Regions from separate parts of the Psychrosphaera haliotis genome, predicted to be linked through region 2. Evidence: predicted binding sites of a transcription regulator. Region 2 holds the regulator's gene; the other holds the start of a gene.

The links. Region 2 encodes FNR, which switches genes on or off when oxygen is low (the NO sensors DNR and NnrR bind a similar motif). Its sites were predicted from a motif close to TTGATCTAGATCAA; they were not measured.
Region 1: the regulator FNR is predicted to act here: its motif matches at 2,295-2,308, upstream of ABD009_RS11600 (OmpW/AlkL family protein).

The regions. Positions count from the first base shown of each region.
Region 1 is NZ_BAAAFQ010000007.1:439,567-447,533, reverse strand. It holds gene ABD009_RS11605 (HAD family acid phosphatase) at 1-1,275, shown strand, start outside; gene ABD009_RS11600 (OmpW/AlkL family protein) at 1,476-2,189, opposite strand; gene ABD009_RS11595 (methyl-accepting chemotaxis protein) at 2,571-4,106, shown strand; gene ABD009_RS11590 (CBS domain-containing protein) at 4,165-4,728, opposite strand; gene ABD009_RS11585 (hypothetical protein) at 4,801-5,148, opposite strand; gene ABD009_RS11580 (DUF2986 domain-containing protein) at 5,320-5,523, shown strand; gene ABD009_RS11575 (fasciclin domain-containing protein) at 5,659-7,467, opposite strand; gene ABD009_RS11570 (putative bifunctional diguanylate cyclase/phosphodiesterase) at 7,603-7,967, opposite strand, start outside.
Region 2 is NZ_BAAAFQ010000001.1:181,093-189,059, forward strand. It holds gene ttcA (tRNA 2-thiocytidine(32) synthetase TtcA) at 1-804, opposite strand, end outside; gene uspE (universal stress protein UspE) at 864-1,787, opposite strand; gene fnr (fumarate/nitrate reduction transcriptional regulator Fnr) at 1,884-2,609, opposite strand; gene ABD009_RS00805 (sulfite exporter TauE/SafE family protein) at 2,606-3,280, opposite strand; gene ccoS (cbb3-type cytochrome oxidase assembly protein CcoS) at 3,319-3,549, opposite strand; gene ABD009_RS00815 (heavy metal translocating P-type ATPase) at 3,546-5,957, opposite strand; gene ABD009_RS00820 (FixH family protein) at 5,963-6,442, opposite strand; gene ccoP (cytochrome-c oxidase, cbb3-type subunit III) at 6,508-7,476, opposite strand; gene ABD009_RS00830 (cbb3-type cytochrome oxidase subunit 3) at 7,469-7,651, opposite strand; gene ccoO (cytochrome-c oxidase, cbb3-type subunit II) at 7,657-7,967, opposite strand, start outside.

The DNA of each region.
Region 1 (7,967 bases), on a different contig from region 2:
TACAAATGCAGAGAGTCTGGCCGCATGTCTAGTCAACAAAAGGTCGGCTTTGCAGTACGAAAAGGAATTGAGGTACAACAAGTTAAATCTCTACCTGAACTTGCATTAGATTCGAGAGGCTTACGTTACGGTCTTGAGCTTACCATTGAGTCTCCGCATGGCCTTTTATCGATATTAAATGTTCATATGAAAAGTGGCTGTTTTGTTGATGATTATAGTCGTTCAGATTCAAGATCTTGCCAAGTGTTCTCTAAACAGGCTCCTATTTTAGATAGCTGGGTCGAGTCAAAAGAAAAAGCAGGGCTTCCTTATGTCATGGTTGGTGACTTTAATCACAGACTTTCAGCGCCTTACAATAAATTAACCGGTCAATTAACGGTAAATACTGACAATAGCGCCTCAACGTTAGAAAATACAACTGCTGACCTAACTGGTTGTCATCCATACTATCCAGCACCAATCGATCATATTTGGGTTGGTAATCTGTCTTCAAACATAGCAAAAAAAGCGAGTGTAGCTTCATATAAAAATATGGATCCAAAGGCGATGTTAAGCGACCATTGTGCAGTTTCATTGTCTATCAGCCCGCAACGCTTTGAATTAAGCAATGCCGTAAAGTGGCAAACAACCAGCGCCGAATATCGCTTTTTAACTGCAGCAACCTATCAGCGTGCAGAGCAGCAAATTGTTAAAAGTAACTTTAATGGCAATTGGGCGGTAGTGATGGATGTCGATGAGACTGTACTGGATAACAGCGGCTACCAAGCAAATTTAGAACTTAAGGGACAGCAGTATACACCTGCAAGTTGGGACGCGTGGGTAATGTCAAAACAAGCCACATTTGTTCCTGGTGCCAAATCGTTTATCGAAACCATTATTCGTAAGGGTGGTAATGTAGCGCTCATCACTAACCGTAAACGTAATCTTGACCGTTACACGTGGGATAATATTCAACAGCTCGGCCTGCAACTATCACCAAGTAACGTATGTCTAATGGGCCGAGTTTCTGAAGACAAATCTTCAATAAATGGTGCGTCTATAAAAAATGATAAAGACCTTCGTCGTCAGCAAATTGAATCTGGGACCGCGAGTTGTTTTGCACCTAAATCTGGTCGTCATAACCAATTCGAAGCCGCTCAAATCATCATGCAGGTCGGCGATAACATTGAAGACTTTGTAGGTGTGGTTCAGCATGAAGCTGATATCGAAACATTATTGAAAGGTGCAGGTATTAAGTTTGTACTACTACCAAACCCTATGTACGGCTCCTGGTAACGGGTATTGATAACTGTTTTTTGATATAAAAAGACCCCCAGTAATTGGAATGTACAACTATTGGGGGTCACTTTATTGATAGGGCTTTTTGCTTTGCTTACTTTTATCTTACCTAATTTAGCACTACAGCATCGATTACATGGATAATGCCGTTTCTGTTTGTATGTTGATATGCCGGTCGTGACAAACGTAGGGGTGCTCTATAACTTGTAACCAATTGACAATGTATAAACCATTGGATCAATATCAACACTCACGGTTCCATTTGCATTGTTTGCACCTAGTCCGGCATTGTCCAGAGTAAAGTCTGCATCAGTACTAATATCTATGTATCGAACTGACCCATTCACAAACCATTTTTCATTAATTTTATAGTCAAATCCAGCTTGTGCTGACAAACCAAATGAACCATCCAAATCTAAATCGGAAAAACCTAATTCTTCATTGGTAGCAGTAAATTCTTCATCAAAAAATACGGTGTAATTTAGACCGACACCCGCATAAGGTTGAAAATCAGCTTCAGGTGTAGCGAAAAAGTAATTAGCTGTAACGGTTGGAGGCAAGTGCTTAACTTCGCCTAATTTAGTAAGACCTAATGAATTAGAATTGACGTTGATATCATGGCTAAACGGCGTTGCTGCAAGCACTTCAATATTCCAACGGTCCGTTACGAAATAGGCAATATTAAGACCAAGCTGAGTATTGCTGTCAACACCCACCCCAAATCCTAAATCACCACCAGCCACTGATATGTTTGAGCTACTTTCGTCAGGTGCAACACTCGTTAAACCAACTCTAACTAGAATATCGCCTTTTTCATGAGCCGATGCAGACGCACAAAATAACGAAGCGCTAGCGAGCAGTGCTAAGGCGGTGGCGCTGAAAATTGTAGTACTGACTATAGATGTTTTCATATAAATTCTCCTGTTCGTTTGAGCAGAAGAATAATCCGATACAATTTTTAAATATTGATCTAAAACAATATTTATTTGCCTCAAGTGACTACCTACTTAGGTTTGTTGACCTATATCAATAATTGACTTAAAAGTATAACCTGATTTATTTTGGAGCCTATAGTTGGCCTGCTTCTGAAACATACTTCGGTTTCTTTTTGGGGTGCATTTTTTATTTATCTTTTTTGCGGTTTAAGTAGTTCACTGTAGTTAAATTTTTATTTTCTATACTCAAAAGTGAGTATGTTTGGTTAACATTTAAATTTCCTTTCCCTGCAAGATCCTAAAAAAAGTCTACACTTTGATTTAACTAAACTTCTTAAAGCCAAATATTTAATTTTTATGAATAAACGAAATGCAGACATCATTGATGAAGAAGTCGGTTTTGCCGAATCTGAAGAATTAGTTTCTACCACGGACCTTCGTGGCGTAATTACTTATGCAAATCCTGCTTTTTGTAGGGTTGCCGGGTTTGAGTATAGTGAGTTGGTCGGTAAAAATCATAATATTGTTAGACACCCAGATATGCCAAAAGAAGCATTTGCGGACCTTTGGAATAGCGTACAGGCCGGCCGTTCTTGGCGAGGTGCTGTAAAAAACCGCTGTAAAGATGGTCGCTATTATTGGGTGGATGCTTTTGTAACGCCTATTTATGAAAACAAACAGGTTATTGGCTTTCAATCTGTCCGCACCAATTTAAAACCTGAACTTAAAGTGAAGGCCCAATCTGCTTATAACTCGCTTAGAGCAGGAAAATCAGTGACTCGGTCGTTCGATAGCTACAAGAGTCGCATGTTACTCTTTGGGTTAATAACCTTGTTATTTGCTTATTTAGCTACATTACACCCGGCTTTTGTACTTGGCTTTGTTGTGAATCCATTTGTATTATTTAAGCAAGAACTCGTTGATATTCCTAAAGCCAGTCAAAAAGCGAAAGAAGAGTTAGATAGCATCTCTCGATTAATATATTCCGGTAACGGCACCTTAAGCCCTTTTGATTTTCGGAATAAGATTTTGCAAGGAAAGGTAAAAACGATTTTGGGTCGTGTTGTTGACAATAGCGCTGAGCTAAACCAAAAAACAGTTGAGCTTCAACAGGCTGCCAATACCTCTAAAGACGGCGTAGAGCGTGAAACGGAAGAGCTACATTTAGTCGCTACCGCCGTAGAAGAAATGGTGGCAACCATAGAGGAAGTCGCTAAAAATACGACGAGCACAAATGACAGAGTCAAATTCGCCCACAAGAATTGTGAAACAGCTAGCTCAGTGATGGGTGAAACCATGGTACAAGTGAATATACTAGCCGCGGAAGTATCCAAGTCGGCAAACTCTGCCACTGAGTTAGCTAGTGAGGCAGAAAAAATTGGCGATATCATGCAAGAGATTCAAGGTATTGCTGACCAAACAAACTTACTGGCGCTAAACGCTGCTATAGAAGCAGCACGAGCAGGCGAACACGGCAGAGGTTTCTCCGTTGTTGCTGATGAAGTTCGGGCGCTATCTAGTCGGACCCATGGAGCGACAGAGCAGATTCAAAAATCTATATCTGAAATTCAATCTGTTCTACTTTCTTGGTCGGATATGATGGATAAAGGAAAGGATTCAGCGGATGTTTGCGTACTTAAGGCAGAACAATCTCAGAAAATGGTTCAAGATGTTTATCAATCAATAGCAGAAATTGCAGATTTGGCCATGCAAATATCCACAGCCACAGAAGAACAAAGCTTAGTTTCACAAGAAATCAGTAAAAACATCGTTAACATTAGCGATGCATCTCAGAATAATTTACAACAAGCGGAATCGGTTTTAAATTCAAGCTCGGAAATAACCAATAGAACAGACAAATTACAATCTATGGTATTAACATTCAGAGAATAAAACGGCTATGCTAAACCGGAGTAAAAGTAGACAATCCTACTTTTACTCCTTTTCTTAATTAATGATTGGCAATAGCGTTATACAGGTGCCCAAATGAGGATCTTTCGTTTAAGCTCAAAGGTACTTGCAAGGCTCTCGCAATATCATTAGCCGATATAACACCCTTAATTTGATGTTGGTTTCTCTCAACCACTAAACAGTACCTCAAACCATAGTTACGTAACGAAGACACAACATCGCTTACATTAGCGCGTGATAGCTCTTCATAGTCAAAGGCATGTAACTTGTGCTTAGATATCATCAAATCTTGGACTAACACATCATCCCTACTAACTCCACGAGATACCTCGGAGATAATATTTTGCTCATTGAGCTCATTGCTACTAATCAACCCTAAAAAATCACCTTGATTAGATACAACTAGCTTCATTTCAGTGTCTGCTCTTTTCATTAAAATCAAAGCATCTTTTGCCTTTACGTCACCACTTACTTTTACAGGCTCATGCTCCTGAAAGTCATTAAAAACCTCTGTGGCTGGAGATGTAATTGTTAATTGTTTATCAAGAGCGTGAATAAAAACGTTGTCACTTTGATCAACATTATATAAATGTAATTCTTTCATTGCTTACCTCTCGCACTCTTAGAGTGCAATTTGACTAATTAAATTATGTTTGTAGTTTTAAAAGTTTGATTTTTAGTCAATGGAATGAGGTGGTGCTCTTGCAATATAATATAGATATTTGGTTGCACTGGAGGAGTCGTTTAAAAACGAAAGAGGAACAATAGCATTACTTTTCGCTATTAAACTTGTGCTATGCGCTAAATGTAAGTCTTGCTCAAAATCATCATTTGATTCGCTGTTGATTTGCTCAACTAGATTTATTAGATTTTGGCTAGCTGCACTGTTCAGTGTTAGTTGTTGATTAAATGTTTGACTATAGCGTTCTGCCGCGGCCTCATTAATGTCAGCCTGCGCAAAAGCTAAAGCAGTAATAAAATTACTGACAAAAACAATTAACAGAAACAATGAGGTTTTTTTCATAATTATCTCAAACAATTCACTATCTATTTAAGTGGGGCTGTTTTGTTAGTATTCAATCTTATTTTAAAGATTAGTCTATTCTTTGATTAACTGTAAAGTGAAAAGTTCATTACCATTACGCTGCATTAGCATTATAATGCCATTGATATTTAGACTTGGTAGCCCGCAAAAATGAATCGAAAAAAGAAAATTAACGAAACACTTAAACGCAAAGCAAAAAAGCGTAACGAAAAGCGAAATCCCAAGAAGAAAGAAAAATATATCAGTAAAGCCGACAGAGAGAATTTAGTACCGGAAGAGCCTGTGTATGGCGCAGAAGCTAATGATGGTAAGCCTGATAATGTCAAAGACCAAAAGGCTACAGATGCAGATTAAAGATTTGATAGCATATCAAATGTAAAGTAGGTGGTTACAAAAAGCTAAAAACCGAAGTACTTATATAATAAGCACTTCGGCTTTAGTAACCAGTTTAAACGTAAAGCTAGCTCCCGCCTAAACTTGATTTAAACCTTATGGTTCTACCACTACAGTATCAATAACGTGGATAATACCATTTGTGGTATATATGTCCGTTATTATTACGTTTGCACCACCAAATTGTAATGAGCCTGTATTTGCATCTATTAAAATACCTACGTCATTTCCCGAAGCAGTTCCTACATTTGTTCCGTTTAATGAGTAAGCACTCACAGAGTTAACTTCAGCAGTGATAACGTGTTGTAACAATACTTCTCTTAGCGCTTCAGTGTCAGCCAATAGCGCATCCAACGCTGCACTATCAATTTTGTCAAAAGCATCATTCGTTGGTGCAAATACCGTGAATGTACTTTCTTCATTCGCCAAAACATCAACTAGGTTAGCTGCAGTTAAAGCGTCAACAAGTGTAGTGAAACGATCATCAGCTACCGCAACATCAACAATGCTTTGAGTAGGCTCCCCTTTTTCTGCTGGAGGCATGATTACTGTATCTAACACATGGATTGTACCGTTGTCTGCCATGACGTCTGTTGTCACTACTGACGCATTATTAACAAACAACGTTGAGTCCACATAAGATAAGGCAACGTTATCAGTATTCTCCATGGTGATTAAGCTGCTATTTGACTGCGCGACTGTAATTGCCGTATCAGATGTCACATTTCCCGCTAAAACGTGGTAAAGCAATATGTCAGATAGTGTTTCTGTATCTGCCAATAAGCCAGCTACTGTGCCCTCAGGAAGCTTTTCAAACGCAGCATCACTTGGTGCAAAAACAGTATAAGTTGAGTCAGTATCTGCCAATACAATGTCTAAACCAGTAGCTTCTAGAGCTGCAACAAGTGTTGTAAAGCTACCATTTTCTCTCGCTACATCTACCAAACTAATTGGTGGTTCAGGCAACGCCACATCACCAATAACAACAGCATCGATAACGTGTATTACCCCGTTTGATGTATAAATATCTTTTGAAATCACGTTTGCACCACCAAACAACAGCATGTCAGCTGAAGTATTAATGCTAACGTCAATGGCAGCTTGTGATGCGGTTGCCACTGAAGTTCCATTTAAAGCATATGCATTAACGGAATCTACTTCTACTCCGGACACAACGTGCTGTAAAAGAATACTAGCTAGTACGTTCGGGTTATCCAATAAAAGACCCAAAGTCTCTTCATCTATCATCGCGAAAGCGGCGTCTGTTGGTGCAAATACTGTGAATGTACTATCTTCATTCGCTAATATGTCATCCAGCTCAGTGGCTTCAAGCACTGATACTAGCGTTGTAAAGTTTCCTGCCGCTACGGCGGTTTCAACAATGTTATCCATTGGCGCACCTTTTGCCGCCGGTGGCATTAACACAGCATCAATTACGTGAATAATTCCGTTGTCCGTCTCTATGTCGACAGCAGTGACTGTCGCTGTATTCACTAACAAATTGTCGCCGTCTAGAGAAATACCAATGGAATCCCCATTTACCATCTCAACGGTGATGCCAACAGCGGCTTCAGCAGCAACTGAGCTGACTTCTCCGCTGATGACATGATAGGTTAAAATATTGCTTAAGGTGTCGGTATCGTTGAGCAGAGAATTTATTGCATCATCACCAAGCAACGCAAATGCAGCGTCGGTAGGCGCGAATACTGTGTATGTGCTGTTTGTGTCTGAAAGAGTTTCATCTAGACCTGTAGCTTCGAGTGCTGCAATTAGGGTAGTAAAATTCCCGTTTGCTTTGGCCACATCAACTATTGTTGCTACTGGCACTTCATCGTCACTATCATTACAAGCTTGAATAAAAAAAATACTGCATGTTATTAGAAGTAGAGCTTTTATTTTTATCACTTTAAAATTCCTTATGCTTAGTTTGCTCAATTTTTACGCAAGCTTATTTCCGTTCGATCAACTTTTTTTTTAAAAAAAAGACTATTTTTTAAACTTGAACTATTTCAAAAATACAACGGTATCATATCAGTTAAATCAAACAATAAGTTCTATCAACTCTTCACTTCTCATAGGTTTATACATAAAAAAACCTTGCCCAATATCACAACCCCGATGTTTCAAAAATGACATGGAGGCTTGGTTTTCGATACCTTCCGCCACCACTTTTAGACCAAGGTTGTGCGCAAGATTAATAATACTATCGGCTATCGCGGCGTTATGTGGTTGATTACTTAAATCCAGAATAAACGACTTATCTATTTTAAGTATATCGATTGGCAGCTCATGAAGGTATTGTAAAGACGAATAACCGGTTCCAAAATCATCAACCGCCACACTGATGCCAAAGTCTCTCAACTCTTTTAATATCTCTTTCACAAACGAGATATTATCCAAGAATA
Region 2 (7,967 bases):
GCTACGATCAATAGGAAGGTTTTTAAAATCAAAAAGCTCACCATCGGCTAATTGACTTAAGCTCACGCTTTTCATTGAGTTAAAGATATTTTCTATTCTACCTGGCGTTTGGTTATCCCACTCTGTCAACATCGCTTTGATAGACTGACGTTGCAGGTTCTCCTGAGAGCCACAAAGGTTACAAGGAATGATAGGGTAAGCTTTATGCTCAGCGTATTTTATTAGGTCTTTTTCACGACAAAATGCTAATGGGCGAATAACGACATTTCTTTTATCATCAGACCTTAACTTTGGTGGCATAGATTTTAACTTTGCCCCGTGAAACATGTTTAAGAACATTGTTTCTACCATGTCATCCATATGATGGCCGAGAGCAATTTTAGTCGCTCCAATAGACTCTGCAAAAGAATATAAAGTTCCTCTTCTTAGTCTTGAACATAATCCGCAGGTTGTTTTACCTTCAGGTACTTTTTCTTTTACAATTGAGTAGGTATCTTTATCTACAATATAGTAAGGGATATCTAAAGACTCAAAATAGGCAGGCAATATATGCTCAGGAAACCCTGGCTGCTTCTGGTCTAAGTTTACTGCAATTATTTTAAAGTCGATAGGCGCAGACTTTTGCAGTGCAATCAGAATGTCCAACATAGCGAAGGAGTCTTTTCCGCCGCTAATGGCCGCCATCACAACATCAGACTCTTCAATCATATTGTATTCAGCTATTGCTTTACCCACACGATTACGTAATCTTTTCTCAAGTTTATTTTGCTCGTGGATAGCTTTTCTAGGGTCTGTATTGTTCATGTTAAACTGCGTCTAATATAAAAGGGCGCCTATTTTACCTATGCCTGCCGATTTAACAACTATTTGATCGGACAATCAAAGTCCGATGGCTTAATGGCTAAAAGGTCACAGTTAATGTTATCCATCACATGTTCTGCGGTATTTCCAATAAGCGCAGCGGTGATACCTTGACGGCCAACAGTTCCCATAACCACTAACTCAGCGTCTAAATCTTTTGCTACTCTAGGTATAACATCTTCCGGCATACCTTCTATCACATGGCATCGAGTGCTAGGTACCTGATGTTTGTTCGCTAAGCTCTCCATGGACTTCACATGGAAGCTTTTCATAGTTGAGTTATATTCATTAGGATCAAACTCAGGAATTTCCACTGCTATGTTAACAGGCGTTGGAGGGTAGGCATTCATAAGGTGTGTATCAGATTCTAATAAGTCAGCCATGCTGATTGCATTGCTAATAATTAAATTATTTAAGTCTTGATGTTGTTCGTCTTCCACTCCAGCACTAACGGCTGCTAATACTTTGCCATGCGCTGGCCATGCGTGTTCTTTAACCAGTAACACTGAAACAGGGCACTTTCTAAGTAGGTGCCAATCGGTAGGAGTAAACAGTACGGACTTTAACGTGTCGTGGCTATGCGTTCCTTTGATAACTAAGTCATAGTTACCGTCAATGACTTCTTTGATTATGCTTTCGTAGGGGCGATTGTGCCAAACAACTTTACTTAATACTTTGATATCAGTGTCGTTCTCTTTTACTAAACCTTCTAACCACGCAGTTCTATCTGCAATTACAGCGTCTCGCATGTTATGACGTTCATCTGAAGACAACATTGTCGTCATTTCGTAAGAAAAATCATAAATGGAAAGAAATAGAGTGATGCTAATCGGTTGCTTTTCGGCAAGTTCTAAGGCTCTTGAAAACGCCTTTTGGTCATCTTCTGTGGGGTCTATTACAACTAAAACATTTTTAAAATTATTCATAATCTATCCTTAATTTTCCCTAACAGTTTAAGTTTAGTAAAAATAATAGAATTTGGTTATGAAAACATTGAAGTAAATCAATAAATGAACGTTCTTTTAATTAACTAAGTTCTCAACTTTAGGGAGATCTAACACGCTAATAAACTTACCATCAATAGCAATAATGCCGAGCTTTTGTAATTTACTAAATATTCGACTCACCGTCTCAACCGTTAGTCCTAAGTAATTGCCTATTTCAGCACGTGTCATTGGCAACCTGAATGTAGTTGACGACAAATTACGTTCGCTAAATCGATTTGATAAGGTGGAAATAAAACTGCATATACGTTGCTCGGCGGTTTTTTTATTGAGTAACATAAACATGGATTGGTCGCTTTTTATTTCGTTACTCATTAAACGTGTTATTTGCTGCCTAAGGTTGGGCATATGCCCTGAAAGATCTTCAATAGTTGTATAAGGTATTTCACAGACCATTGAGGTTTCCATCGCTTGTGAATAGGTAATATGGCTATTTGTGGAAAGGGCATCAAAGCCAATAATATCTCCAGGCAGGTGGAAGGCTGTGATTTGTTCAGTACCATCATCGTCCACTAAATAGGATTTAAAGCTACCAGAACGAACAGCGAATAAGGTTTTTAGTGGTTGACCCGCATCAAACAGAGTTTGATTTTTTTGATATGGCTTTTTTCGTTCAATTAAATCATCAAGCTTTTCCAGCTCACTGTCTTCGAGTGTAAAAGGAATGCACAGCTGGCTTAAATTACAGTTGGTACAGCTAATTGAAAAAGAGCCACAATTATGTTTTTGCTTAGTACCTGTCATTGCTGTAATCCTGTAAACTTTTGGTATGTGAGGTATAACTGATATAACGCCATTATAACGATCACAGCGCCAAAAAATAGCCGATTTTTTTTGTTTTTCATTTGTTGGTTTAATTGGCTATTAAAGACAGTCATTCCGACTACAGCTGGTAAAGTGCCCAAGCCAAAACAAAACATTACAAGGCCGCCGTGAACAGGGCTTTCTGCAACTAACGCCAAAGTTAATGCGGTATAGATTAAACCACAAGGCAAAAAGCCCCATAACAAACCATAGCCAACACACTTTGCTAAGCTATCGATTGGAAGAATTTTTTTCTTTAAAGGTTCTAGGTATTTGTTCAGTCGTTTACCAATAACTTCAACATAAAGAACAAAATTTGAGATCTTAGCGATGTGAAGACCTATACCAATCATAAATATACTTGAAACAACCGATAGCAATAGAACGCTGCCATTAGTAATTGAGAGGAAAGATTGAGTAAATAGGTTTGCGATAAAACCAATAAAGCCGTATCCCAAAATTCTAGAGACACTAATGACACTGGCATAGGTAATAAAACTTTTGTTATGAGGAACAGAAAAACCAAGCGCCATAGAAAGAGAGCCACACATCGCAACACAATGTGCAACGCCCATTAGCCCCATGATGAATGCCGTTATTAATAAGGTCACTGAGTTATTTGGCCAGGGGTATGTTTACGGCTAAACATTTAAAGTTCATTTTTTGAACTTGACGCAGACTCTAACGGCGCAGTTTTTGTAGCTGCTGTTGTTTCGTCACCTGAATCAGTTTTAGCTGGCTTTACGTCATCCATTAAAATTGATAAACCCTGCTTCTCTAGGTCTTCAAATTGCTCTGACTTTGTTGCCCAAAAAAAAGCGATAACGCCAATGACCATAAACAAAATAGCGACTGGGATTAGATAGTAGATGATATTCATTTTAATAACCTCAACGAGTTGCTCACGACAATAATGGAACTAGCGGACATGCCTATTACTGCGATATAGGGAGGAACGAAACCCATCATAGCAATGGGTAATATACTCAAATTATAAACTAACGCCCAATATAAATTCTGTTTAATGATACGACGGGTTTTAGCAGCGTTTTCAAGTAGAGTAGCAACAGCGTTTAAGGAGTTGTTCGCCACAATCACATCGGCTACTTGTTTTGTAATATCAGCACCATCACCCATTGCTAAACTTACATCGGAACTTGCAAGTACAGGGGCGTCATTAATCCCATCTCCAACCATAAGAGTAGATTGGCCTTGCTTTTGTAGTTCTTGTATATAGTTTGCTTTAAACTTTGGTGAACAACCAGTTCTCACTTCTTTTAGAGGTAAACGGTGTACCAATTTAGCGGCATGAATACTTGAGTCACCCGTTAGCATGATTAAGTTTTTACCTAATTCGTTTAGGGCGTTTAAGGTTTTTTGAGCGTCCTCACGCAATTTATCTTCCGCTAAAAAGCGCACAACAAGCTTATCGTTGATCACAACATAAACGTTAACATCACTTGCTTCTACGCCGCAAAACTCAGCACTGCCTATTTTAATATTTAAGCTGTTAATTTTCCCAGAAATGCCTTTACCCATAACGACATCGACATTAAATACTTTATCGTTGCTGGTATCTATCATATCTATCTTTAGTGCTTCTTTTGAGAATGCTTTCGAAATTGGGTGTTCCGAATATTTTTCAAGCAAGTGTATGTAACTTAGTATTTTTGTTTCAGTGAAACCATTTGGGATATTCTCGTTTTCCCAAATTACTTTAGTTATAGAAAATTTACCTTCCGATAGTGTGCCGGTTTTATCAAAGATAACCGTGTCGATATGATTAAGTCGGTCAAATGCAATTGCATCTTTTATTAGAATGCCGCTTTTTGATAACGTTGATAACACACAAGTATAAGCCGTTGGGGTAGCAAGGCTTAGTGCACAAGGGCAGGTGGCCACTAATACTGATAGCGATATCCATAAAGCATCAGCAGGACTCGTTTGACTCCAGAAAACATAAGTAATTACAGAAATAACAAGCTGTGCCAGCACAAACCAATGGGCAACTCGGTCAGCCACTTGACTATATTTCGGTTTGAAGTCTGCAAAAGACTCTTGCATAGAGTTAATTTCTGATAACGCAGTATCTTGGCCAACAGCGGTTACTTTAACGGTTACAAAGCCATCGGAGTTTACGCTTCCTGCTAACACGGTATCGTGTTTCATTTTTCGTATTGGTGCAAATTCGCCTGTTAACACTGATTCGTTAACTTGTGTTTGACCATCAACAATTACACCATCGATAGCTATTTTTTCACCGGCCTTAATGTTTACTAAATCGCCAATAACGATATCTTTAACTAATACAGTTGTTTCTGTGTCGTCTGTTACTTTATTTACTGTAGAGGGTAAAGACGCCGAGAGGTTAGAGTTTGATAAAATAGCCTTGCTCTTTGCTCTGAACTCAAGATATTTCCCTATCAACAGAAGGAATGTAAACATAGAGATGCTTTCAAAAAACACCTCGCCTTTAGAGCCATCCATGCCGTTTGCAATTAGCTGATACAAGCTTGCGATAAATGCACCGTAAATAGCAACAGATACAGGCACGTCCATATTTAATGTCTTAGCTTTTATTGCACTTATCGCGCCGGTAAGAAAAGGGACGGCTGAATATAAAATTACTGGCATAGATAGCAGAAAGCTAATCCACTTAAAGTAACCGACTTGATGACTTTCCATACTTTCAAAAGCGCCAAAATACATGGCAACCGCTAACATCATCACTTGCATAGTGAATAACCCAGCCACACCGAGTCGTTTGATGTATTGTTTTTCTTTGTTTTTTAACGTGACTTCTATGTCTGAAACTTTAAATGGGGTCGCAGGGTAACCGATGCTGTCAAAGCGCTTTAAGATAACGTCGAGTGATACTAAACTGTTGTCCCACTGTAAAGTAGCCCGCTGGCTGATAGTATTAACGGTGATTTTTACAATGCCTGGAACGCTTGTTAAAGACTGTTCGATTAACCAAGCACAAGCAGCACAGTGAATATGCTCAATCGACAAGGTGATATGATGGATACCATTTTTTTCCGATGCAATAAGCCCTAAATATGACTTATCTGCGTAAATATCGTAGGAAGTATTATCGTATTCATCCGTTGGTTTAGAAGCAAGTTCTGAGCGGTACTCATAATAGCTAGACAAACCATTACCCAAAATATGTTCAGTAATAGCTTTGCATCCACGGCAACAAACCGGGTGCTGTTGTTCATCTTTTTTTATGTACAGTGGCTCTCCGCTTTCTAAAACTTCTGAGCCACAGTGAAAACAAGGTTCCAATACAGTTATTCCGCTACTAATTTAGTCCAAGACGCATTTGGGAAAGCAAGCTTTTGTTGAACTTTCCAAGAGCCATCCATAGGCTCTACAAAAACGGTCCATTTGCCCGTTAATGCTGTTTCCAGTGACTTAGTATACGTGCCAACGCCGTTTGGGGTCATAACGAAGTTAAGATCTCTTTTCCCTTGAGTTGAATGTACAAGGTTTACTTTTATACCCGAAAGTTTCTCTGAAGACTTCAACTCAAAGCGTTGTTCTTCTAAACGCACTTCAAGCTCTATTCCAGAATCAGTATATGCTTGATATAAGGTTAACTCTTGGTTAATCGCTTTTCCCTTTTTATAGTAGTCATCTACAACCATTTCAGGTTGATTTAAGCTAGTTATAACGACGGTTGCGATACCGGCGACTACTGTAAGAGCTGGAAGGGCGATGATCAACCAAACCCATCCATTTTTGTACCAAGCTGTGCTATTCGATTTCATTAAACTACTCATTATTTTTTAGACATAAAAAAAGCCTCCGAAGAGGCCTTTTATTTTACCCTAATTTATTTGTCAGGGTGTGAAATATTGTAAATATATGCAGAAATAACATGTACTTTATCTTCGCCAAGTACATCTTTCCATGCTGGCATTACGCCGTTGCGGCCATATCGAAGAGTATCTTCAACCGCTTTTTTAGAACCACCATATAACCAGATGTTATCTGTTAAGTTTGGTGCACCAAATGGAAGGTTATGAGCTAATGAGCCTTTACCGTCTGCACCGTGACACGCCGCACACATACCAAACTTAGCTTCGCCTGCATCAGCTAATTTATCATTAACTTTACGGCCAGCTAGCTTAAGTACATAAGCTGTCATCTCTTCAATGCCTTGATCTCCAAGCGCCGCTTGCCATGCTGGCATTGCTGCTTTGCGACCATACAACAGAGTCTCTTTAATAGTTTCAGGTGAATCACCGTATAACCAATCGTTATCACGAAGGTTAGGGAAGCCTTCTGAACCACGTGCATCTGAACCATGACATAATGCACAGTTTTGTAGATACAAACGTTGACCTACTTTAAAACCTTCTTCGTCATAAGCTAAGTCAAGAATAGGTTGGTCAGCTAACTTTTTGAAAACAGGACCATAAACTTCATCAGCAGTTTTCATTTCTTGGTCTAATTCAACCAACAAACCTTCAGCTTTTGCTTTTTCAGAAAGTGCTTTAGATTCTGCTAAAGTTGTTATGCCTTGGTTTGAGCTTTTCCAGCCTAGAAGGCCTTCATAGTTTCCTAAACCAGGGAATAACGCTAAATAACCTACTGACCAAACCAAGATGAAATAGAACAAATATGTCCACCATTTAGGTAGTGGATTATTAAGCTCTTCAATGCCGTCAAATTCATGACCCATTGATTCACCTTCTTCAACGTGAGTATAGTTCTTAAGGTTAGCGGTAATGATTACAAAACACGCCACAATGGAGAACACAGTAAGGATAATTATCCACCAGCTCCAAAAATCAGTCATTATCATTTGATGATTCCTTTTTACGCGGATTATCATTTACGTCATCTTCTAAGATGGACTGGGCGATATCATCAAAATCGCTTTTACGATTTTTACTATATGCCCAATAAACGATAATCAAAAATAAAACTAATAAAATTAAAGTATAAACGCCTCTATATGTACCGTAATCCATAACGTCTACTTAAGGTGAGTACCTAGTTGTTGCAAATACGCGATAAGAGCCTGCATTTCAGTTTTACCTTCAACAGCAGCTTGCGCACCAGCAATGTCTTCAGCTGAATAAAGAGGAATGTAGTTACCATTCTTATCTTTATGTGTTTTACCAGCTGTTAGACGGTTAAATACTTCGAATTTCTTCGCTGTATACTCGCCCGTAAGAACGTTCTCATCAAGCCAAGGGAATGATGGCATGTTTGATTGAGGTACAACGTCTCTTGGATTCATTAAATGAGCGTAATGCCAGTCGTCACTATAGCGCTGACCTACAC